One region of the Streptomyces sp. NPDC002144 genome, then DNA from elsewhere that is predicted to be linked to it. Evidence: predicted binding sites of a transcription regulator. Region 1 holds the regulator's gene; the other holds the start of a gene.
What was found. The regulator HrcA, encoded in region 1, represses chaperone genes, less so after heat shock. The targets are predictions, from matches to a motif close to TTNGCACTCNGNNNNNCNGAGTGCNAA.

Region 1 (11,134 bases):
GTCACCGACGGCGTCACCGAGCGCCGCTCCGGCTCCCGCCAGTTCGACGACGCCGACGGCCTCGCCACCGCCCTGGCCGGCTGCGCGGGCCTGAGCGCGGAGCTGATCGCCGAGCGCATCAAGAGGCTGGTGCACGAGTTCGGCGGCAGGCCGCCGGAGGACGACCTGGCGCTGCTGGTGCTGCAGGCGGAGTGAGCAGTCGCGGCGGTACGGGACAATGGAGGGCATGCCTTCCGCACTCCCCGACGGCGAGCCGGTCCCCGCCGACGGCGCGCTCCCCGCCTCCGCGCTCACCGGGGCGGCCGACCGCCCCCTCGGCTTCTACCTGCACGTCCCGTACTGCGCCACCCGCTGCGGGTACTGCGACTTCAACACCTACACCGCGACCGAGCTGCGCGGCACGGGCGGTGTCCTCGCCTCCCGGGACAACTACGCGGACACCCTGGTCGACGAGATCCGCCTGGCCCGCAAGGTCCTCGGCGACGACCCGCGCCCGGTCCGCACGGTCTTCGTCGGCGGCGGCACGCCGACACTGCTGGCGGCGGACGATCTCGTACGGATGTTGTCGGCGATCCGCGACGAGTTCGGCCTCGCGCCCGACGCCGAGGTCACCACGGAGGCCAACCCGGAGTCGGTCGACCCGGCCTGTCTGACCGCCCTCCGCGAGGGCGGCTTCAACCGCGTCTCCTTCGGCATGCAGAGCGCGAAGCAGCACGTACTGAAGGTCCTGGACCGCACCCACACCCCCGGCCGCCCCGAGGCGTGCGTCGCGGAGGCCCGGGCGGCCGGCTTCGAGCACGTCAACCTGGACCTGATCTACGGCACCCCGGGGGAGTCGGACGACGACTGGCGGGCCTCGCTGGAGGCGGCGATCGAGGCGGGCCCGGACCATGTGTCGGCGTACGCGCTGATCGTCGAGGAGGGCACGCAGCTCGCCCGCCGGATCCGCCGCGGCGAGGTCCCGATGACGGACGACGACGTCCACGCGGACCGGTACCTGATCGCGGAGGACGTCCTGTCCGCGGCGGGCTTCGACTGGTACGAGGTCTCCAACTGGGCGACCGCTCCCGAGGCCCGCTGTCTGCACAACGAGCTGTACTGGCGCGGCGCCGACTGGTGGGGCGCGGGTCCCGGCGCGCACTCGCACGTCGGCGGGGTGCGCTGGTGGAACGTGAAGCACCCCGGCGCGTACGCGGCGGCGCTGGCGGCGGGGCGCTCACCGGGCGCCGGCCGTGAACTCCTGACGGACGAGGACCGCCGGGTGGAGCGGATCCTGCTGGAGCTGCGGCTGCGGGAGGGCGTACCGCTGACCCTCCTGAAGCCGGACGGCCTGGCCGCCGCACACCGGGCCCTGACGGACGAACTGCTGCAGCAGGGCCCGTACGACGAGGGCCGCGCGGTGCTCACCCTGCGCGGGCGCCTGCTGGCGGACGCCGTGGTCAGGGACCTGGTGGACTGAACCGGCCTGCGGACAGATCGCGCGGCCGTGATCGCTCACGGGAGGCCGCTTCGGGGACGGGAACATGATCGGCCGGGTGCTCGTGCCCGCCGGCCCGCCGGGCGCCGCGCAAGGTGCTGTCAGGCGGTGGAGGAAGAGGGCCGCGACCGCCCGGCCGTCAGGCGGGGGTCGTGACGAAGTCGATCAGTTCCTCCACTCGGCCCAGGAGTTCGGGCTCCAGGTCCCTGTAGGAGTGGACGCGGGAGAGGATGCCCTGCCAGGCGGCGCCCGTGTTGTCCGGCCAGCCCAGCGCCCGGCACACGCCCGTCTTCCAGTCCTGGCCGCGCGGGATGCGCGGCCATGCCTCGATGCCCAGGGCCGACGGCTTCACCGCCTCCCAGACGTCGATGTACGGGTGGCCGACGACCAGGGCGTGGTCGCTGGTCACCGACTCCGCGATGCGCCACTCCTTGGTGCCCGGGACCAGATGGTCGACCAGCACACCGAGCCGGGCGTCCGGGCCGGGGGCGAAGTCCGCCACGATCGACGGCAGGTCGTCCACGCCCTCCAGGTACTCCACGACCACGCCCTCGATGCGCAGGTCGTCGCCCCAGACCTTCTCCACCAGCTCCGCGTCGTGCCGGCCCTCCACGTAGATGCGCCCGGCGCGGGCCACACGCGCGCGTGCGCCGGGGACGGCGACCGAGCCGGAGGCGGTGCGGGTGGGGCGTGCCGGGGCCGAGGAGGGGCGGACCAGGGTGACCACCCTGCCCTCCAGCAGGAATCCCCGCGGCTCCAGCGGGAACACCCGGTGCTTGCCGAAGCGGTCCTCCAGGGTCACCGTTCCGGCCTCGCAGCGGATCACCGCCCCGCAGAAACCGGTGCCGGGCTCCTCCACCACCAGACCGGGCTCCGCCGGGACCTCCGGGACGGGCTTCGGCTTCTTCCAGGGAGGGGTCAGGTCGGCGGAGTACTGGCGCATTCGGATGACGATAGGAGAAGCGCGGCGGCGATCACCGCGACACGCCGAAACGCGCCGCCAGCGCGTCCCGTTGCGCCCGTACGAACCCCGCGTCCACCACCGCTCCGTGACCGGGCACGTACAGCGCGTCCTCGCCGCCGAGAGCCAGCAGCCTGTCCAGGGCGGCCGGCCAGTGCGACGGTACGGCGTCCGGTCCCGCCTGCGGTTCGCCGGACTCCTCGACCAGATCGCCGCAGAAGACCACCTCCGGTGAGCCGGGCACCAGGACCACGAGATCATGGGCCGTGTGGCCCGGGCCCACGTTCGCCAGCAGCACCTGCCGGCCGCCGCCCAGGTCGAGGGTGCACTCGCCGGAGACATGATGGCGGGGCGCGACGAGGGCGGTCACGGCCTCCTCGGCCACGTCCGCGTCCAGCCCGTTGCGCACCGCGTCCGCCAACAGTTCCTCCCGCGCGTGCCGGGCCTCGAACACCGTGTCGATGCCGACCGCGCCGTACACCTCCGCGCCCGCGAAGGCCGGCGCCCCGAGGACGTGGTCGAAGTGCGGATGCGTGAGCGCGAGATGGGTCACACGATGACCGGCCAGCGCCTCCGCCCGGGTCCGCAGCTCCACGCCCTCCGCCAGGCTCGACCCGCCGTCGATCACCAGCGCCGTGCCCGCCCCCACGACCAGCCCCGCCGTGCAGTCCCACCCCGGCAGCCGGCACCGCCCCACCCCGGCCGCGACCCGCTCCCACCCGAGCTCTTCCCAAGTCACCGTCATACCGCGACGCTAACGGTACGACCCTCTCAACCGTGCCCGACCTTGCCCTGGGTGTACCCCACAGCCGTACACTGGGCCGGGGAACGCTGGCACTCGGCGGGACAGAGTGCCAGGCGAAGTGGCTAGGGGACGACTTCTGGAGGTGTGCGCATGCTGAGTGAACGACGGCTCCAGGTGCTGCGCGCCATCGTCCAGGACTACGTCGGCACCGAGGAGCCGGTCGGGTCGAAGGCCCTGACCGAGCGGCACAACCTCGGCGTCTCCCCGGCGACGGTCCGCAACGACATGGCCGCCCTGGAGGACGAGGGGTACATCGCCCAGCCGCACACCAGCGCCGGGCGCATCCCCACCGACAAGGGCTACCGCCTGTTCGTCGACAAGCTCGCCGGCGTCAAGCCGATGAGCGCCCCCGAGCGGCGCGCGATCCAGAACTTCCTCGACGGCGCAGTCGACCTCGACGACGTCGTCGCGCGGACGGTCCGGCTGCTCGCGCAGCTGACCCGGCAGGTCGCCGTCGTGCAGTACCCCTCGCTCACCCGCTCGACCGTGCGGCACGTGGAACTGCTCTCGCTCGCCCCCGCGCGCGTGATGCTCGTGCTGATCACGGACACCGGCCGGGTGGAGCAGCGCATGGTCGACTGCCCGGCGCCCTTCGGTGAGGCCTCGCTCGCGGACCTGCGGGCGCGGCTCAACAGCCGGGTCGCGGGACGGCGCTTCACGGACGTCCCGCGTCTCGTGGAGGACCTGCCCGAGGCCTTCGACGTGGAGGACCGGGGTACCGTAGCGACGGTGCTCTCCACCCTCCTGGAGACGCTCGTCGAGGAGAACGAGGAGCGGCTGATGATCGGCGGAACCGCCAATCTGACCCGCTTCGGACATGACTTCCCCCTCACCATCCGGCCCGTCCTGGAGGCGCTGGAGGAGCAGGTCGTCCTTCTCAAGTTGCTTGGAGAGGCGGGGGATTCGGGCATGACCGTACGCATCGGTCACGAGAACGCCTACGAGGGACTCAACTCCACGTCCGTGGTCTCGGTCGGCTACGGTTCGGGCGGCGAGGCAGTCGCCAAACTCGGCGTGGTCGGACCGACCCGCATGGATTACCCGGGAACGATGGGAGCGGTACGCGCAGTGGCACGGTACGTCGGACAGATCCTGGCGGAGTCGTAAGTGGCCACGGACTACTACGCCGTTCTCGGCGTGCGCCGCGACGCGTCGCAGGAAGAGATCAAGAAGGCCTTCCGGCGGCTCGCCCGCGAGCTGCACCCGGACGTCAACCCCGATCCGAAGACCCAGGAGCGGTTCAAGGAGATCAACGCCGCTTACGAGGTGCTCTCGGACCCGCAGAAGAAGCAGGTCTACGACCTCGGCGGCGACCCGCTCTCGCAGGCGGGCGGCGGTGGCGCGGGCGGCTTCGGCGCCGGCGGCTTCGGGAACTTCTCGGACATCATGGACGCGTTCTTCGGTACGGCGTCCCAGCGCGGCCCGCGCTCGCGCACCCGGCGCGGCCAGGACGCGATGATCCGGCTGGAGATCGAGCTCGACGAGGCGGCCTTCGGCACCACGAAGGACATCCAGGTCGACACCGCGATCGTCTGCAACACCTGCAACGGCGAGGGAGCGGCCCCCGGCACCACCGCGCAGACGTGTGACATGTGCCGTGGCCGCGGTGAGGTCTCCCAGGTGACCCGGTCCTTCCTGGGCCAGGTCATGACGTCGCGTCCCTGCCCCCAGTGCCAGGGCTTCGGCACGGTCGTGCCCACGCCGTGCCCGGAGTGCGCCGGTGACGGCCGGATCCGCTCCCGCCGCACGCTGACCGTGAAGATCCCGGCCGGTGTGGACAACGGCACGCGGATCCAGCTCGCCGGCGAGGGCGAGGTCGGCCCGGGCGGCGGCCCGGCCGGTGACCTGTACGTCGAGATCCACGAGCTCCCGCACTCCACCTTCCAGCGGCGCGGGGACGACCTGCACTGCACGGTGACGATCCCGATGACGGCGGCGTCCCTGGGCACCAAGGTGCCGCTGGAGACGCTGGACGGCATGGAGGAGGTCGACATCAGGCCCGGCACCCAGTCCGGCCAGTCGATCCCGCTGCACGGCCGGGGCGTCACGCATCTGCGCGGCGGCGGCCGGGGCGACCTGATCGTCCACGTCGAGGTCCAGACCCCCACCAAGCTCGACCCGGAACAGGAACGCCTCCTGCGCGAACTGGCCAAGCTCCGCGGCGAGGAACGCCCCCAGGGCCAGTTCCAGCCCGGGCAGCAGGGGCTGTTCTCGCGGCTGAAGGATGCGTTCAACGGGCGCTGACGCGGGCTGAGCGGGCTGCCGGGGGGCCGGGGGTTGGCCCCCGGGCAGGCGCCGCCAACGGGTGCTGAGGCTCGCTCATTCAGGTGGTCCGTGCCGTGGGGATGCCCGATTCGGACTTGTTGGGAGGACGTGACAACATGCGGTCATGTCCTCCGCGCTGACCGATCTCTTCCCGTATCCGATCGTGCAGGCCCCCATGGCGGGCGGCGTCTCCGTGCCCGCGCTCGCCGCCGCCGTGTCCGAGGCCGGCGGGCTGGGGTTCCTGGCCGGTGGGTACAAGACCGCCGACGGCATGTACCAGGAGATCAAGCAGCTGCGGAGCCTGACCAGCCGCCCCTTCGGCGTGAACCTCTTCCTGCCGCAGCCGGAGTACGCCGACCAGGGCGCCGTGGAGATCTACACCCACCAGCTGACCGGTGAGGCCGCCTGGTACGAGACCGAGCTCGGCGACCCGGACAGCGGCCGCGACGACGGCTACGACGCCAAGCTCGCCGTCCTGCTGGACAACCCGGTGCCCGTGGTGTCGTTCCACTTCGGCGTCCCCAGCCGGGACGTCGTCGACTCCCTGCACCGCCTGGGCACCTTCGTCCTGGTCACCGCGACCACCGCCGAGGAGGCCCTCGCCGTGGAGCGGTCCGGGGCCGACGTGGTGATCGCGCAGGGCGTGGAGGCCGGCGGCCACCAGGGCACCCACCGCGACACCCCGGAGAACGACGGCGCCGGCATCGGCCTGCTCTCCCTCGTCGCCCAGGTCAGCGAGACCGTGGCCATCCCGATCGTCGCCGCCGGCGGCATCATGCGCGGCGGCCAGATCGCCGCCGTCCTCGCGGCGGGCGCGAGCGCGGCCCAGCTCGGCACCGCGTTCCTGGCCACGGCCGAGTCCGGCGCCAACGCCGTCCACAAGCAGGCGCTCACCAACCCCCTGTTCACGCGGACGGAACTCACCCGCGCCTTCTCCGGCCGCCCGGCCCGCGGCCTGGTCAACCGCTTCATGCGTGAGCACGGCCCGTACGCCCCCGCCGCCTACCCCCAGCTCCACCACATCACCGCGCCCCTGCGCAAGAAGGCCGCCGCGTCCGGCGACGCGCAGGGCATGGCGCTGTGGGCGGGGCAGGGGCACCGCATGGCCCGCGAGCTGCCGGCCGGGCAGCTGGTCGAGGTCCTCGCCGCCGAGCTCGACGCGGCCCGGACGGCGTTGTCGGGCCAGGGGGACCTGCGATGACCGCGCCGGTGTTCGTCGCCGAGGACCTGCCGGCCGGCGCCGGTCCGTACGTCCTCGACGGCGCCGAGGGCCGGCACGCGGTCTCGGTGAAGCGGCTGCAGCCCGGCGAGGAGGTCGTCCTCACCGACGGCGCCGGTCGGCACGCGGCGTGCGAGGTGACCGGCGCCGAGGGCAAGGACCGGCTGCTCGTCCGCATCGTCTCGGTGTCCGAGGAGCCGGAGCCCGCCCCGCGCATCACGGTCGTCCAGGCCCTGCCCAAGGGCGACCGGGGTGAACTGGCCGTGGAGACCATGACCGAGGTCGGTGTCGACGCCGTCGTGCCCTGGCAGGCCGCCCGCTGCATCACCCAGTGGCGGGGCGAGCGCGGACTGAAGGCGCTCGCCAAGTGGCGGGCCACCGCCCGGGAGGCCGGCAAGCAGTCCCGGCGGGTCCGCTTCCCCGAGATCGCGGACGCGGCGACGACCAGACAGGTTGCCGCACTTCTCGCCAAAGCCGACCTCGCCGCCGTCCTGCACTCCGACTTCGAGCACCGCAGCGAGCACCTGGCCACCGCCGAACTCCCCGCCCACGGCGAGATCGTGCTGGTCGTCGGCCCCGAAGGGGGCGTGTCCAAGGACGAGTTGGCGCTGTTCGAGGAGGCGGGTGCGAAGGCGTACGTGCTGGGGCCTACCGTGCTGCGTACATCGACCGCCGGCACCGCGGCTGCGGCCCTGCTCCTGGGCCGCACCGGCCGCTGGTCCTGACCACCCACCGGGGGACCACGTGGAACTCGCCCAAGTCCGCCTCCTCGTCGCCGACTTCGCCGCCTGCTACCGCTTCTACGCCGACGTCCTCGGGCTGAAGCCGCAGTCCGGGGCGAGCGAGGGACCGTACGAGAAGTTCAGCCCGGCCACGGGATCGGCGGGGATCGCCCTGCAGGACCGCTCGATGATGGCCGAGGTCCTGGACGAACTGGGCGACACGGCCACCGGCCACCGCTCGCTGGTGGTGCTGCGCGTCGACGACCTCGACGGCTACTGCGAGCGGATCACGGAGCGCGGGGCCACCGTGCTGCACGGTCCCGCCCCGATGACCGACCGCATGCGCGTGGCCCATCTCAAGGACCCCGAGGGCAACCTGGTGGAGCTGCAGGAGTGGCTGCTGCTGCGGACCTGAGGCCGGGTCGGCTCCTCCTCGAGGGGCGCTCCAATGACCGTATGCGCCCTTCCGCGGACGCGCACTCGGTGGCAGGCTGCCCTTCATGGGGGCGTTGAGGCGCAGTTGGCGACGGCCACCGGCACGACGGGTGGCGGCCGTGGCGGGGTTTGCCGTCGTGGCCGTCGGAGGGGCCGTGGCCTGTGATCCCGGTGGGCTCGGCACCGCGGCCGTCGCGTACACCACCGACCAGACCGCGACCAAGGAACTGAAGCGGCACAACATCGACGTGCAGTGGCTCAGCTGCACCGCCAACTACGGCAACAACAACACCAGTCACAACACCATGCCCAGCGCGAGCGAGACCACCGTCGCCAACGTCGACTGCCAGGGGCAGACCAAGGACGGCAAGGACATCACCGTCACCGGCAAGGTCACCCGCGCCGTGGACGGCGCCTGTGTGCGCGGTGACCTGACGGCCAAGGTCGGCGGCAAGACGCTGTTCCACGTCGCCGGGCTCGGCGACTGCACCTCCACGCCCTCCCCGATCGTGAACAACCCCAGCGGCGGCAACGGCAACCAGCCCGGCGCCACCGTCACCGTGACCGTCACGCGGACCATCTGGTGCAAGGGCGACCCGCAGTGCTGGCCGGTCCAGGGCAAGTGATCCAAACCGCTGCCCGGCGACCCGGCGGCTGCCTAGAGTGATCGTGTGACGCAGCCCGCAGCCCCCGCGTATCTCCGGTTCCCGCACCTGCACGGCGACTTGCTCGCCTTCACCGCCGAGGACGACGTGTGGCTCGCCCCCCTCGACGGCGGCCGGGCCTGGCGGGTCAGCGCGGACAACGTGCCGGTGAACCACCCCCGCATCTCGCCCGACGGCACCACCGTCGCCTGGACCTCCACCCGCGACGGCGCCCCCGAGGTCCATGTGGCCCCGATCGACGGCGGTTCCGCGAAACGCCTGACGTACTGGGGCAGTTCACGCACCCAGGTGCGCGGCTGGACCCCGGACGGAGACGTCCTCGCGATCAGCACCCAGGGCCAGGCCAGCCTGCGCCGCAGCTGGGCACGGGCGATTCCGCTCGACGGCGGCCCGGCGGCCACCCTGCCCTACGGCCCCGTCGGCCATGTGGCCTTCGGCCCGTCCACCGTCCTGCTCTCCGCGCCCATGGGCCGCGAGGCGGCCTGGTGGAAGCGCTACCGGGGCGGCACGGCGGGCAAGTTGTGGATCGACCGGGACGGCGACGGCGAGTTCGTGCGCCTGCACGAGGACGTGGACGGCAACCTCGAGAGCCCCGTCTGGACCGGCGACCGGATCGCCTTCCTCTCCGACCACGAGGGCGTCGGCGCCGTCTACTCCTCCCTCGCCGACGGCTCCGACCTGCGCCGGCACACCCCGATCGACGGCTTCTACGCCCGCCATCTCGCCGGCGACGGCACCCGGCTGGTGTACGCGTCCGCGGGTGAGCTGTGGATCCTCGACGACCTGGACACCGCCGAGCCGCGCCGCCTGGACGTCCGGCTCGGCGGCCCCCGGCTCGACCTGCAGCCGTTCCCGGTGAACGCCGCCCGCTGGTTCGGCTCCGCGCACCCCGACCACACCGCCCGCGGCAGCGCGGTCGCCGTCCGCGGCTCCGTGCACTGGGTCACCCACCGCTCCGGCCCCGCCCGCGCCCTGGCCGCCGAACCCGGCGTACGGGCCCGGCTGCCGCGCACCTTCCGGGTGGACGGCGAGGAACACGTCGTCTGGGTCACCGACGCCGAGGGCGACGACGCCCTGGAGTTCGCCCCCGCGACCGGCACCGCCCCCGGCACAACCCCGCGTCGGCTGGCCGCCGGACAGCTCGGCCGGGTCCTCGACCTCGCCGTGGCCCCCGACGGCGGCCGCGTCGCCGTCGCCGCGCACGACGGACGCGTCCTGCTCGTCGAACGGGACACCGGCGAGGTCCGCGAGGTGGACCGCTCCACCGACGGGGACGTCTCCGGCCTGGTCTTCTCCCCCGACTCCGGCTGGCTCGCCTGGTCCCACCCCGGCCCGCGCCCGCTGCGGCAGCTGCGCCTCGCCAACACCACCGACCTGTCGGTCACCGAGGCCACCCCGCTCCGCTTCCGCGACTACGCGCCGGCGTTCACCCTCGACGGCAAGCACCTCGCCTTCCTCTCCGCGCGCTCCTTCGACCCGGTCTACGACGAGCACGTCTTCGACCTCGCCTTCGTCGGCGGCTCCCGCCCGCACCTGATCCCCCTCGCGGCGACCACCCCGTCCCCGTTCGGACCGCAGCGCCACGGCCTCCCCTTCGACGCCCCGGACAAGGACGAGACCCCCGACAGCGAGGGCACCCCCAGCACCCGTGTCGACCTCGAGGGACTGGCCGACCGGATCGTGCCCTTCCCGGTCGAGGCCGCCCGCTACTCCACCCTGCGCGCCGCCAAGGACGGGGTGCTGTGGCTGCGCCACCCCGTGCGCGGCGTCCTCGGCGCCTCCCGGGCCACCCCGGACGACCCGGACCCCAGGACGGCCCTGGAACGCTACGACCTGGCCCAGCAGCGCATCGAGCACCTCGCCTCCGACGCCGACCACTTCGCCGTCAGTGGCGACGGCAAGCGCGTCCTGCTGTGGACCGAGGACAAGCTCAAGGTCGTCCCCAGCGACCGGCGCGCCTCGAACGACGACGACAGCGACAGCAACATCACCGTCGACCTCGGCCGCGTCCGCCACACCGTGGACCCCGCCGCAGAGTGGCGCCAGATGTACGACGAGACCGGCCGCCTCATGCGGGACAACTTCTGGCGCCCCGACCTCGGCGGCGTCGACTGGGACGGCGTCCTGGACCGCTACAGGCCCGTCCTCGACCGCGTCGCCGCCCACGACGACCTCGTCGACCTCCTCTGGGAGGTCCAGGGCGAACTCGGCACCTCCCACGCCTACGTCACCCCGCGCGGCAACCACGGCCACGGCGAACGCCAGGGTCTGCTCGGCGCCGACATCTCCCGCCACGAGGACGGCGCCTGGCGCGTCGACCGCATCCTCCCCGCCGAGACCTCCGACCCCGACGCCCGCTCCCCGCTGGCCGCGCCCGGTGTCGCGGTCCGCGCCGGGGACGCGATCGTCGCGGTCGCCGGCCGCCCGGTGGACCCGGTCACCGGGCCCGGACCGCTCCTGGTCGGCACGGCCGGCAAACCCGTCGAGCTGACGATCCTCCCCTCCGGCGGCGGCGACCCCCGGCACGCCGTCGTCGTCCCCGTCGCCGACGAGGAACCCCTGCGCTACCACGCCTGGGTCGCCGA
Region 2 (11,134 bases), on a different contig from region 1:
CTTCCGCTCCTGCGTGTTCATCCCGCACGACCTGGAGCAGGGCAAGGTCGTCATGGCCGCGGTCTACGGCGGTGAGCTCGTCGGCATCGAGGGCAACTACGACGACGTGAACCGCTTCTGCTCCGAGCTGATCGGCGACCCGGCCGGCGAGGGCTGGGGCTTCGTCAACGTCAACCTGCGGCCGTACTACGCGGAGGGCTCCAAGACCCTGGCGTACGAGATCTGCGAGCAGCTCGGCTGGAAGCTGCCCGACCAGCTGGTGGTGCCGATCGCCTCCGGATCGCAGCTGACGAAGATCGACAAGGGGCTGCAGGAGCTGATCAGGCTCGGGCTCGTCGAGGACAAGCCGTACAAGATCTTCGGCGCGCAGGCCGAGGGGTGCAGCCCGGTCTCCGTCGCGTACAAGGCGGGGCACGACGTGGTCCGGCCGCAGAAGCCGAACACCATCGCCAAGTCGCTGGCCATCGGCAACCCGGCGGACGGCCCGTACGTCCTGGACATCGCGCGCCGCACCGGCGGCGCGGTGGAGGACGTGAACGACGAGCAGATCGTCGACGCGATCAAGTTGCTCGCGCGGACCGAGGGGATCTTCGCGGAGACCGCCGGTGGGGTGACCGTCGGCGTGACGAAGAAGCTGATCGAGGACGGTGTGCTGGATCCGGGCCTCACCACCGTCGTCCTCAACACCGGCGATGGGCTGAAGACCTTGGACGCGGTGGCCGGCACGGGGCTCACCGCGACGATTCGCCCGAACCTGGAGTCCTTCCGGGAAGCTGGGCTCGCCTAGGGCCTGTTGCGAAAGTCCCAAGCCCGTCATCCGACCGGAGGTCATCAGCATGAGCGTCAACGTCCGCATCCCCACCATCCTGCGCACCTACACCGGCGGTCAGGCCGAGGTGAGCGCCGAAGGCGCGACCCTGGCCGAGGTCATCGCCGATCTGGAGAAGAACCACACGGGGATCGCCGCGCGGGTCCTCGACGACCAGGGCAAGCTGCGGCGGTTCGTCAACGTGTACGTCAACGACGACGACGTGCGGTTCGAGCAGGGGCTGGAGACGGCCACCCCGGACGGTGCGGGCGTCTCGATCATTCCCGCGGTCGCCGGCGGCTGACCGGATGACCGACCATTACCGTCGGTAACAGTGATTACCGAGTGTTCATCGAATTGCCTCCTCCGTGAGAGAAACGGAGGGGGCAATTCTGCATGGTTGAGCACGGTACAGTTGGGGAACCTGCTGCCTCTCGCATGCCGAACGCATATGAGTACCGCCTCCGGATGCGATGAGAAGTAGCCAAAGTGTGCACGTCTTTTGCGCCTTATGCGCCCTTTATGGGGCCCGACTTGCCCTGAATTCGGGCGAATTCTCACTACATTCCGGACCCCTGACGTCCAGAATTCTCGTCCGATTGACCTGTTGCAGACGGCAGTTGGACAGATACATTCAGCCGCGGTCGACGCGTTCCGGCGCACGCCCCCAAACCGTGGGGGGTGAGGTCTGACCCGGACCCGCGAAGTGCGGGTCTGTGCAAGGGCCAGTAATAGGGGAGTTAGGCATGGCTCAGGGCACCGTCAAGTGGTTCAACGCGGAGAAGGGGTACGGCTTCATCGCGGTCGACGGTGGTGCGGATGTTTTCGTCCACTACAGCGCCATCCAGATGGACGGGTACCGCACCCTGGAAGAGGGCCAGCGGGTCGATTTCGAGATCTCGCAGGGTCAGAAGGGGCCGCAGGCGGACATGGTCCGACTCGCGACCAGCTGAAGCACGCGCCGGGTAGATCGCAGCGTCGTTCTTCTGTTTTCTTCGAAGGGCTCGTACCCCATGGGGAGTCATGGGTACGGGCCCTTCGGCATGTCTGCGTCAGGTGGCCCCGGATCCCCTGCGAGACCTGCCCAGTACCCGGGAGGCGCTTGCACTCGGCAGGGGCGAGTGCTAATCATTGGCGTTAGCACTCTGAAGGTGAGAGTGACAAAGAAGGACCGGGTCGGTGAGGCCCGCAGGCCGGGTGGGGCAAGGAACCCACGGGTCGGCGAGCCGTCCGTCGCGGGCGCGGGCGCGGTCCGAAGGAATCACCCCCAGTCCTGGAGGGACCACTTCACATGGCCAAGATCATCGCGTTCGACGAGGAGGCGCGGCGCGGCCTCGAGCGCGGCATGAACCAGCTCGCGGACGCCGTGAAGGTGACGCTCGGCCCCAAGGGCCGCAACGTCGTCCTCGAGAAGAAGTGGGGCGCCCCCACGATCACCAACGATGGTGTCTCCATCGCCAAGGAGATCGAGCTCGAGGACCCGTACGAGAAGATCGGCGCCGAGCTGGTCAAGGAAGTCGCCAAGAAGACGGACGACGTCGCCGGTGACGGTACGACCACCGCGACCGTGCTCGCCCAGGCCCTGGTCAAGGAGGGCCTGCGCAACGTAGCCGCCGGCGCCAACCCGATGGCCCTCAAGCGCGGTATCGAGAAGGCCGTCGAGGCCGTCTCCGGTGCCCTGCTCGAGCAGGCGAAGGACGTCGAGACCAAGGAGCAGATCGCCTCCACGGCCTCCATCTCCGCCGCCGACACCCAGATCGGCGAGCTGATCGCCGAGGCCATGGACAAGGTCGGCAAGGAAGGCGTCATCACCGTCGAGGAGTCCCAGACCTTCGGTCTGGAGCTGGAGCTCACCGAGGGTATGCGCTTCGACAAGGGCTACATCTCGGCGTACTTCGCCACCGACATGGAGCGGATGGAGGCATCGCTCGACGACCCGTACATCCTGATCGCCAACTCCAAGATCGGCTCCGTCAAGGACCTGCTCCCGCTGCTCGAGAAGGTCATGCAGTCGGGCAAGCCGCTGCTGATCATCGCCGAGGACGTCGAGGGCGAGGCCCTGTCGACCCTGGTCGTCAACAAGATCCGCGGCACCTTCAAGTCCGTCGCCGTCAAGGCCCCGGGCTTCGGCGACCGCCGCAAGGCCATGCTCGGCGACATCGCCATCCTCACGGGCGGCGAGGTCATCTCCGAGGAGGTCGGCCTCAAGCTGGAGAACGCCACCCTCGACCTGCTGGGCAAGGCCCGCAAGGTGGTCATCACCAAGGACGAGACCACCATCGTCGACGGTGCCGGCGCCAGCGACCAGGTCGCGGGCCGCGTGAACCAGATCCGCGCCGAGATCGAGAACAGCGACTCGGACTACGACCGCGAGAAGCTGCAGGAGCGCCTGGCGAAGCTCGCCGGCGGTGTCGCGGTCATCAAGGCCGGTGCCGCCACCGAGGTGGAGCTCAAGGAGCGCAAGCACCGCATCGAGGACGCCGTCCGCAACGCGAAGGCCGCCGTCGAGGAGGGCATCGTCGCCGGTGGTGGCGTGGCCCTGCTGCAGGCCTCCCAGGTCTTCGAGAAGCTGGAGCTCGAGGGTGACGAGGCGACCGGCGCCAACGCCGTGCGCATCGCGCTCGAGGCGCCGCTGAAGCAGATCGCCGTCAACGCCGGCCTCGAGGGCGGCGTCGTGGTGGAGAAGGTCCGCAACCTCACCCCGGGTCACGGCCTCAACGCCGCGACCGGCGAGTACGTCGACCTGGTCAAGGAAGGCATCATCGACCCGGCGAAGGTGACCCGCTCTGCCCTGCAGAACGCCGCCTCCATCGCCGCGCTCTTCCTCACCACCGAGGCCGTCATCGCCGACAAGCCGGAGAAGGCCGCCGCGCCCGCCGGTGGCGGCATGCCGGGCGGTGACATGGACTTCTGATCGACCTCGGGGCCTCGGTCCCGGTTGATCAACGTCCTTACGGAGGGCGGCACTTCCTGCTCCGGCAGGGGGTGCCGCCCTTCGGCGTGTCCGGGGTCACAGGGCAGCCGGAAATGCCGTGACACGTGGGGCGGTTGACGCTTGAACAGCCCGTATGCGTATGCACATACCGAGGAGTTTCCCCGCGTGACCGCCACCACCTCCCGCGCCGCCGAGATCCTGTCCCGGCCCACCGCGATCAACGGCCTGACCCTCCCCAACCGCATCGTGATGGCGCCGATGACCCGCCAGTTCTCCCCGGGCGGAGTCCCCGGCGAGGACGTCGCGTCGTACTACTCCCGCCGGGCCGCCGCCGGGGTCGGTCTGATCGTCACCGAAGGCACCTACGTCGGCCACCGGTCGGCCGGGCAGAGCGACCGCGTCCCGCGCTTCCACGGTGAGGAGCAGCTCGCGGGCTGGCAGAAGGTCGCCGAGGCGGTGCACGCGGCGGGCGGCACGATCGTGCCGCAGCTGTGGCACATCGGCATGGTGCGCGAGCAGGGTCAGGCGCCGTACGCCGACGCGCCCGCCGTCGGTCCGTCCGGCATCCGCCTCGACGGCACCGAGGGCAAGGGCGCCGCGATGACCCAGCGCGACATCGACGACGTCATCGGCGCGTTCGCCGAGGGCGCGGCCGCGGCGGAGCGCATCGGGTTCGACGGCGTGGAGCTGCACGGCGCGCACGGCTACCTGATCGACCAGTTCCTGTGGGCGGGCACGAACCGGCGTGGCGACGCGTACGGCGGTGACCGGGTCGCCCGTACGAAGTTCGCGGCGGAGATCGTCGCGGCCGTACGGGAGACGGTCTCGCCGGAGTTCCCGGTCATCTTCCGGTACTCGCAGTGGAAGTCGGACAACTACGACGCTCGGCTCGCCGAGACGCCGGAGGAGCTGGAGGCGGTGCTCGCGCCGCTGGCCGCGGCCGGGGTCGACGCGTTCCACGCGTCCACGCGCCGTTACTGGCTGCCCGAGTTCGAGGGCGCCGACCTCAACCTGGCCGGGTGGACGAAGAAGCTGACCGGCAAGCCGGCGATCACGGTGGGCTCGGTCGGTCTCGACGGGGACTTCCTCCGCGGCTTCGCGGGCGAGGGCTCGCCGGTCCGCGGCATCGACGACCTGCTGGACAGCCTGGAGCGCGAGGAGTACGACCTGGTCGCCGTCGGCCGGGCGCTGCTTCAGGACCCCGAGTGGGCGGCGAAGGTGCTGGCCGGCCGCTTCGAGGAGCTCCGCCCCTACGAGGCGACGGCGCTGCGCTCGCTGAGCTGACGCCGGGGGCGATCCGGTGGGGCGGGCGTCCCTGGGACCAGAAACAGGGACCCGGAGCCTGGGACCTTGAACAGCGGACCTGGGATCGCGCCCCCGCACGGGTACAGGATGACCGCATGACCTTCGCCCGCTCCGCCACGCCCTCCGACGTCGACGGCATCGTCGCCGCCTTCACCTCCGCCTTCCTCCATGACCCCGTGTGGGGCCCGGCCTTCCCCGACGAGGGGCGGCGGGCGGAGCAGGCGGCGGTGATGTGGCGGATCTACGCCACCTCCGCCCTGCGCTACCCCTGGACCCTGGTGACCCCCGACGTCGAGGCCGCCGCCCTGTGGATCCCGCCGGGCGGTGTCGAGCTGACGCAGGACGAAGTGGATGGTCTGGAGGGGCGGTTGGCCGAGGCCACCGACCCCGTCACCGCCCGGGGGATCATGGAGGTCGGGGAGCTGTTCGAGGAGGCGCACCCGGCCGAGCCGTTCTTCTACCTCACCATCCTCGGCACCCACACCGATCACCGGGGCAAGGGCCTCGGGATGGGCCTGCTGTCCGAAAGCCTCGCCCGCATCGACGAGTTGGGCGCGCCCGCCTACCTGGAGTCGACCAATCCCGCCAATCTCAAGCGGTACGAGAGCGTCGGCTTCACCGCCCGGGACCGAATCACCCTCCCCGGCGGCCAGGTGGTGACGACGATGTGGAGGCCGGGGGCGGCCTGATGGTGCGCGTTGGTTGATTCAAGCAAGCTCCTTGGGTTTGAGTGGGTGGCCGAGCCGTGTTGCCCGTCCCCTGTGTGAGGAGCCGACGATGACGACAGCCGAGGGTCTGGTCGTGAGCACCGTGGCCGGTGCCGTGCGCGGACGGGAGGAGGGCGGGCTGACGGTCTTCCGGGGGATCCCGTTCGCCGAACCGCCGGTGGGGGAGGGCCGGTTCGGTGCGCCGCGCCCCGTGCGGGCGTGGGAGGGGACGCGTGAGGCGTACGCCTTCGGTCCGCCGCCCCCGCAGGAGTCCGGGTTCCAGGGGCGTACGGCCGTGCTCGACGTGCCCGAGGGCGACGACTGGCTGACCGTGAACGTCTGGACGCCGGAGGCGGACCCCGCCGCCCGCCGCCCGGTCATGGTGTGGATCTACGGCGGCGCCTACAAGCTCGGCCACGCCGGCAGCCCCGGCTACGACGCCCGGCGCATCGCAGTCGACGGCGACCTGGTCGTCGTCACCCTCAACTACCGTGTCGGCGTCGAGGGGTTCGCGCAGATCGAGGGGGCGCCCGCCAACCGGGGGCTGCTCGACCAGGTCGCCGCGCTGGAGTGGGTGCGGGACAACATCACGGCGTTCGGCGGTGACCCCGGGCAGGTCACCGTCTTCGGGGAGTCGGCGGGGGCCGGGTCCGTGGCGGCGCTGCTGGCGATGCCGAGGGCGCGGGGGCTGTTCCGGCGGGCGGTCGCGCAGAGTGTGCCGGGGACGTACTTCTCCGCCGAACTGGCCCGGGACATCGCCTCGGAGATCGCGGCGGAGGCGGGTCTGCGACCGACCGTCGCCGATCTGGCGACCCTCGATCCCCGGCAACTCACCGTCCCGGGTGAGGCGTTGGGGGCCAGGATGCGGGCGTACCAGGGGCGTTGGGGGCAGGTGGCGCCGACGCTGACGCCCTTCTCGCCGGTGGTGGACGGGGAGGTGCTGCCCACGACTCCGTGGCGGGCGCTGGCGGACGGCGCGGCACGGGACGTGGAGCTGCTCGTCGGGCACAACCGGGACGAGTACCGGCTGTTCCTCGTCATGGGCGGGATGCTCGACAAGATCGGTGAGGAACAGGCGAGTTGGGCGCTGCGGACCTTCGCGCCGGGAGGGGCGGAGGGCGAGCGGTCGTACCGTGCCGCCTTCCCGGACGCGACGCCCGTCGAGCTGTTCGAACGGGTGCACACGGACTGGCTGTTCGGGATGCCGAGCCTGCGGCTGGCCCAGGCGCAGGTCGCGGGCGGGGGACGGGCGCACATGTACGAGCTGACGTGGCCGGCGCCGGGTGCCGGGGGTGTGCTCGGCGCCTGCCACGGGCTGGACATCCCGTTGCTGTTCGGCACGTTCGAGGCGGACCTGGGGGCCCTGCTGTTCGCGGGGAGCGGGGTTCCGGCCGAGGCGGAGGAGCTGTCGGCGCGGTTCCGGCAGGCGTGGACGGCGTTCGCGCGGACCGGCGACCCGGGCTGGCCGGCGTACGAGGACGAGGGCCGTCCGGTCCAGGTCCTCGACGTCAAACCGGAGGTGCGGGCCTACCCCGAGGAGACGTCACGACGGCTCTGGGAAGGGTACGAGTTCGGAGCGCTCCCCCTGCTGCGCCCCTAGAGGTTCCCCAGCGGCTCGATGTCGACGTGCACCGGGGTGCCCCACACCCGCAGCACCTCGTAGTCGGTGAACTCGTGCACGAGCCGGTACGCCATGGCGGGGCGCGGCCCGCGACGCTGGGCGGCGAGATACAGCTCGGCCTCGCGCCGGTCCCGCCTCGGGGTGCCGCACAGCTGCCACGCCTGCCCGTTCCACGCCTCCGGCAGCCAGCGCTGCTGGGGCTGGGGGCGGTCGGCGCTGACGCCGTAGCGGGAGGGGACGGTCTCGGTCGGCGTCTGGGGCAGGGGGCCGCCGTTGAACTCGGCGCGGCGGGCCGCCCGGCGCCGGGTCTCGCAGAGCAGGCAGAGGTCGGGCGCGCTCTCGTCGACGGGGCCGGTGGGGTGCTCGGGGCACCGGGTGGCGGGCGCGGCACCGGCCACGCTCTCGTCGAGCAGATCCAGAGCACGCCGGAGGTCGGCCTTGACCTCGTGCAGCTTGGCATCGGGCGTGTCGGCACCGAGTGCCTCCCCATGCTCGCCGAGAACACGAAGAGCACGACCTAGGGCGGTGAGCTGGGCGTGGTTCATGCGTATCAGTCTGCTTCAGCCGGAGGGGGGGTGGTGGTCCTGTTGACTTCGGGCCGTGAAGATCTTCCCACCCCGCGTCCTCGACGCCCTCGCCCGGTTCAACGCCATGCACCCCTGGGACCACAACGCCCACTACCACCCCTGGCTGCTGCGCCAACTGCCCCGCCGCTTCGGCCGTGCCCTGGACGTCGGATGCGGTAGCGGCGATCTGGCGCGGCTGCTGGCGAGGAGGGCGGCGGAGGTGTACGGCATCGACTCGGATCCGGCGATCGTCGCCAGGGCGCGGGAGCTGAGCGAGCCGGGCGACGCCGTCACGTTCACCGTCGCCGACGCCTCCGTCGGGATTCCCCCCGGCCCCTACGACGTCATCACCTGCGTCGCCGTCCTTCACCATCTCCCGCTCGCGGAGACCCTCACCCGCTTCCGGCGGCACCTCGCGCCCGGGGGCACACTCGTGGTCGTCGGGCTCGCTCGGGAGGAGGCCCTTGCCGATCATCTCCCCGGTCTCGTCTCCGTTCCTCTCAACCTGCTCGTCGGTTGGGTGAAGAACGGCGGCCGTCCCGCTCCCCGGCCCGCCTCCATGACCGCCATCACCCGCCCCGCCGCTGTCACCTTCACCGAGATCGCCCGAGAGGCAGGCCGTATCCTCCCCGGCGTCCGGCTTCGGCGGCGGTTGTTCTGGCGCTATTCGCTTCTCTGGCGCGGATGAGCGTCACGGCCGCGGCGGGTGCGTCGGCACCCCCGGTACGGCCCGCAGTGCCTCCTCGTCGACGTGCGACTGGTCGGTGAGACCGGGGCGCAGCCGGGTCATGCAGTGGGCGACGGAGGTGACGTTCGCGGGGCCGCCGACGAGGGGGAGGAGGGCGGCGGCGAGGTGGTCCTGTGAGGTCGGCACTCCCCGAGCGTGCTGGTCAGCGGGGTGCCGCCGCCAGCGCGGCACGCAGATGGCCGCCGGACTCCTCCAGAAGGCGGGCAGCCGTCGGGCCGTCGACACCGGTCAGCACGGTGAGGATCGCGTTCTTCACCTCGCCGTCGGAGGCCGCGAGGGCCCGCTCGATCTCGTCGTCCGCGGCGCCGGTGGCGAGGGCGACGATACGGCGAGAACGGGCCCGCAGCTTGTCGTTGGAGGCGCGGACGTCGACCATCAGGTTCCCGTACGTCTTGCCGAGCCGGATCATCGTGATCGTCGACAGCATGTTCAGCACCAGCTTCTGCGCCGTGCCGGCCTTCAGACGGGTGGAGCCGGTCAGCAGCTCCGGGCCGACGACGACCTCGATGCCGTGCTCGGCGGCCGCCGCGAGCGCGCTGTCGGCGTTGCAGGCCAGGCCCACGGTGAGCGCGCCCAGGGCACGCGCGTGCTCCACGGCGGCGATCGCGTAGGGCGTGCGCCCGGACGCGGAGACGCCGACGACGGTGTCGGCCGGGGTGAGGGCGAGGGTGTCCAGGTCGGTGCGGGCGAGTTCGGCGGAGTCCTCGGCGCCCTCCACGGACGTGACCATCGCGGCCGGTCCGCCGGCGACGAGCCCCACGACCTGCTCGGGCCGGGTGTTGAAGGTCGGTGGGCACTCGGAGGCGTCCAGCACGCCGAGCCGCCCGGCGGTCCCGGCCCCGGCGTAGACCAGCCGCCCGCCCCGGCCCATCCGCTCGGCGATCGCGTCGATGGCGGCGGCGATCTCGGGCAGCCGCTCGGCCACGGCCGCGGGGACGCTCGTGTCCTCTCCGTTCATCAGCCGGGCGATGTCGAGGGTGGGCAGCCGGTCGATGTCGGCGAGATCCGGACGGAAGGCCTCGGTGGTCAGCGATTCCAACTCGGCGCGGAGATCACGTGGGTTGGAGGTGGAGGTCATGGGGGCGGCTCTTTCGTGAAGTGCGAGTTCCTGAGCTGAAGTCGGGAGGGGCTACCGCCGGTGCCGGTGGGCGAGCGCCTCGTAGGAGGAGGCCAGCGCGGGCGCCGCCGTCTCGTAAGTGCGCTGCGCCACCCCCACGAACAGACAGTCCACGACCAGCAGTTGACTGGTCCGGGAGGACATCGCCGCCGGCCGCAGCTCGCTCTCCCGGGCGGTGGACGTGGTCAGCACGTGGTCGGCGTACTGGGCGACCGGCCCGTCGGGGCGCCCGGTGATCGCCACCGTCGTCGCCCCGTGCTCGAAGGCCACGCGCAGTGGCTCGATGACGTCCCCCGTGGAGCCGGAGTGCGTGATCGCGATGGCCACGTCACCTCCGCGCAGCTGCACGGCGTTGGTCACCGCGAGGTGCGGATCGCTGTGCGCGTGGGCTATCAGCCCGATCCGCAGCAGCTTCTGCACCAGGTCCTGCGCGACGAGCCCCGAGGCCCCCACCCCGTAGACGTCGATCCGGCGGGCCGCCGTCGCGGCAGCCACCGCCGCCCCCAACTGCACGGTGTCCAGCCCGGCCGCCGTGTCGGCGAGCGTCTGCTGCTCGTCGTAGGCGAGTTTGGCGACCACGTCCGCGATCGGGTCGTCGACCGCTATGTCGGTGGTGATGGCGGGCGCTCGCCCCGACTGCTGCTGGGCGGCGAGCCCCGCGAGGGCGAGGCGCAGATCCCGGTACCCGGGATAGCCGAGCAGCCGGGCGGTGCGGACGACCGTCGCCTCGCTCGTGCCGGTGAGTTCGGCGAGTCCGGTGACCGTGAGGGCCGCGCAGCCCGCCGGGTCGCTCGCGACCGCCTCGGCGACGCGCTGCATGGAGCGGGTCATGGAGGGGGCGAGGGTGCGCACCTTCGCGGCGAGCGCGGCGGGGGCGGGCGGGGCGGATGTCCCCGCGCCCCGGGCGGCGAAAATTTCCTTCACGTCATGGGTCACTCCTGAAAGATATTTTCGGCCCGGGGTCGCGGTCAAGAGTGCGCACAATGGAGGCATGGATGATCCCTCGGGCACCCCCGTCAGCCCCCTGGAGCAGGCGTTGCACGCGGCACGCGCCCTCGTGCTCAGCGACCTCGCCGCGGGCGAGGTGGCCGCGCCGGACGTGGTCTCCATGGTCGAGGAGTCCGTCGTCCAGCGGCGCTGGTGGGTGGAGCAGTGGCCGGAGGGCGCGCCCTATGTCGCCGGGCTGGTCGCGCAGGACGTCCAGGACGCCCTGCTGGAGACGCACGGCCGCTGGCCGCTGTGCCCGGTCTGCGGCTCCGGCGACCCGCACGCGCTGGAGGTGGAGCCGGAGTTGGGACCCGATCCGCACTGGGTCTGCCACAAGGCG

Region 2: groL (chaperonin GroEL) is a predicted target of HrcA. The motif match lies at 1,910-1,936, and genes of this name have one in related genera.

Annotation. Positions count from the first base shown of each region.
Region 1 covers NZ_JBSFDB010000011.1:169,470-180,603, reverse strand. Annotated here, with positions in the region: gene ACWCQ1_RS19050 (SpoIIE family protein phosphatase) at 1-195, shown strand, start outside; gene hemW (radical SAM family heme chaperone HemW) at 227-1,459, shown strand; gene ACWCQ1_RS19040 (DUF3097 domain-containing protein) at 1,617-2,420, opposite strand; gene ACWCQ1_RS19035 (MBL fold metallo-hydrolase) at 2,452-3,183, opposite strand; gene hrcA (heat-inducible transcriptional repressor HrcA) at 3,334-4,350, shown strand; gene dnaJ (molecular chaperone DnaJ) at 4,351-5,487, shown strand; gene ACWCQ1_RS19020 (nitronate monooxygenase) at 5,633-6,709, shown strand; gene ACWCQ1_RS19015 (16S rRNA (uracil(1498)-N(3))-methyltransferase) at 6,706-7,452, shown strand; gene ACWCQ1_RS19010 (VOC family protein) at 7,472-7,864, shown strand; gene ACWCQ1_RS19005 (hypothetical protein) at 7,950-8,510, shown strand; gene ACWCQ1_RS19000 (S41 family peptidase) at 8,556-11,134, shown strand, end outside.
Region 2 covers NZ_JBSFDB010000007.1:256,068-267,201, reverse strand. Annotated here, with positions in the region: gene thrC (threonine synthase) at 1-787, shown strand, start outside; gene ACWCQ1_RS13585 (MoaD/ThiS family protein) at 837-1,112, shown strand; gene ACWCQ1_RS13580 (cold-shock protein) at 1,555-1,761, shown strand; gene groL (chaperonin GroEL) at 2,100-3,722, shown strand; gene ACWCQ1_RS13570 (NADH:flavin oxidoreductase) at 3,909-5,027, shown strand; gene ACWCQ1_RS13565 (GNAT family N-acetyltransferase) at 5,144-5,737, shown strand; gene ACWCQ1_RS13560 (carboxylesterase/lipase family protein) at 5,826-7,355, shown strand; gene ACWCQ1_RS13555 (hypothetical protein) at 7,352-7,921, opposite strand; gene ACWCQ1_RS13550 (class I SAM-dependent methyltransferase) at 8,028-8,630, shown strand; partial or broken gene ACWCQ1_RS13545 (PTS transporter subunit EIIB) at 8,658-8,816, opposite strand; gene murQ (N-acetylmuramic acid 6-phosphate etherase) at 8,833-9,768, opposite strand; gene ACWCQ1_RS13535 (MurR/RpiR family transcriptional regulator) at 9,820-10,743, opposite strand; gene ACWCQ1_RS13530 (hypothetical protein) at 10,799-11,134, shown strand, end outside.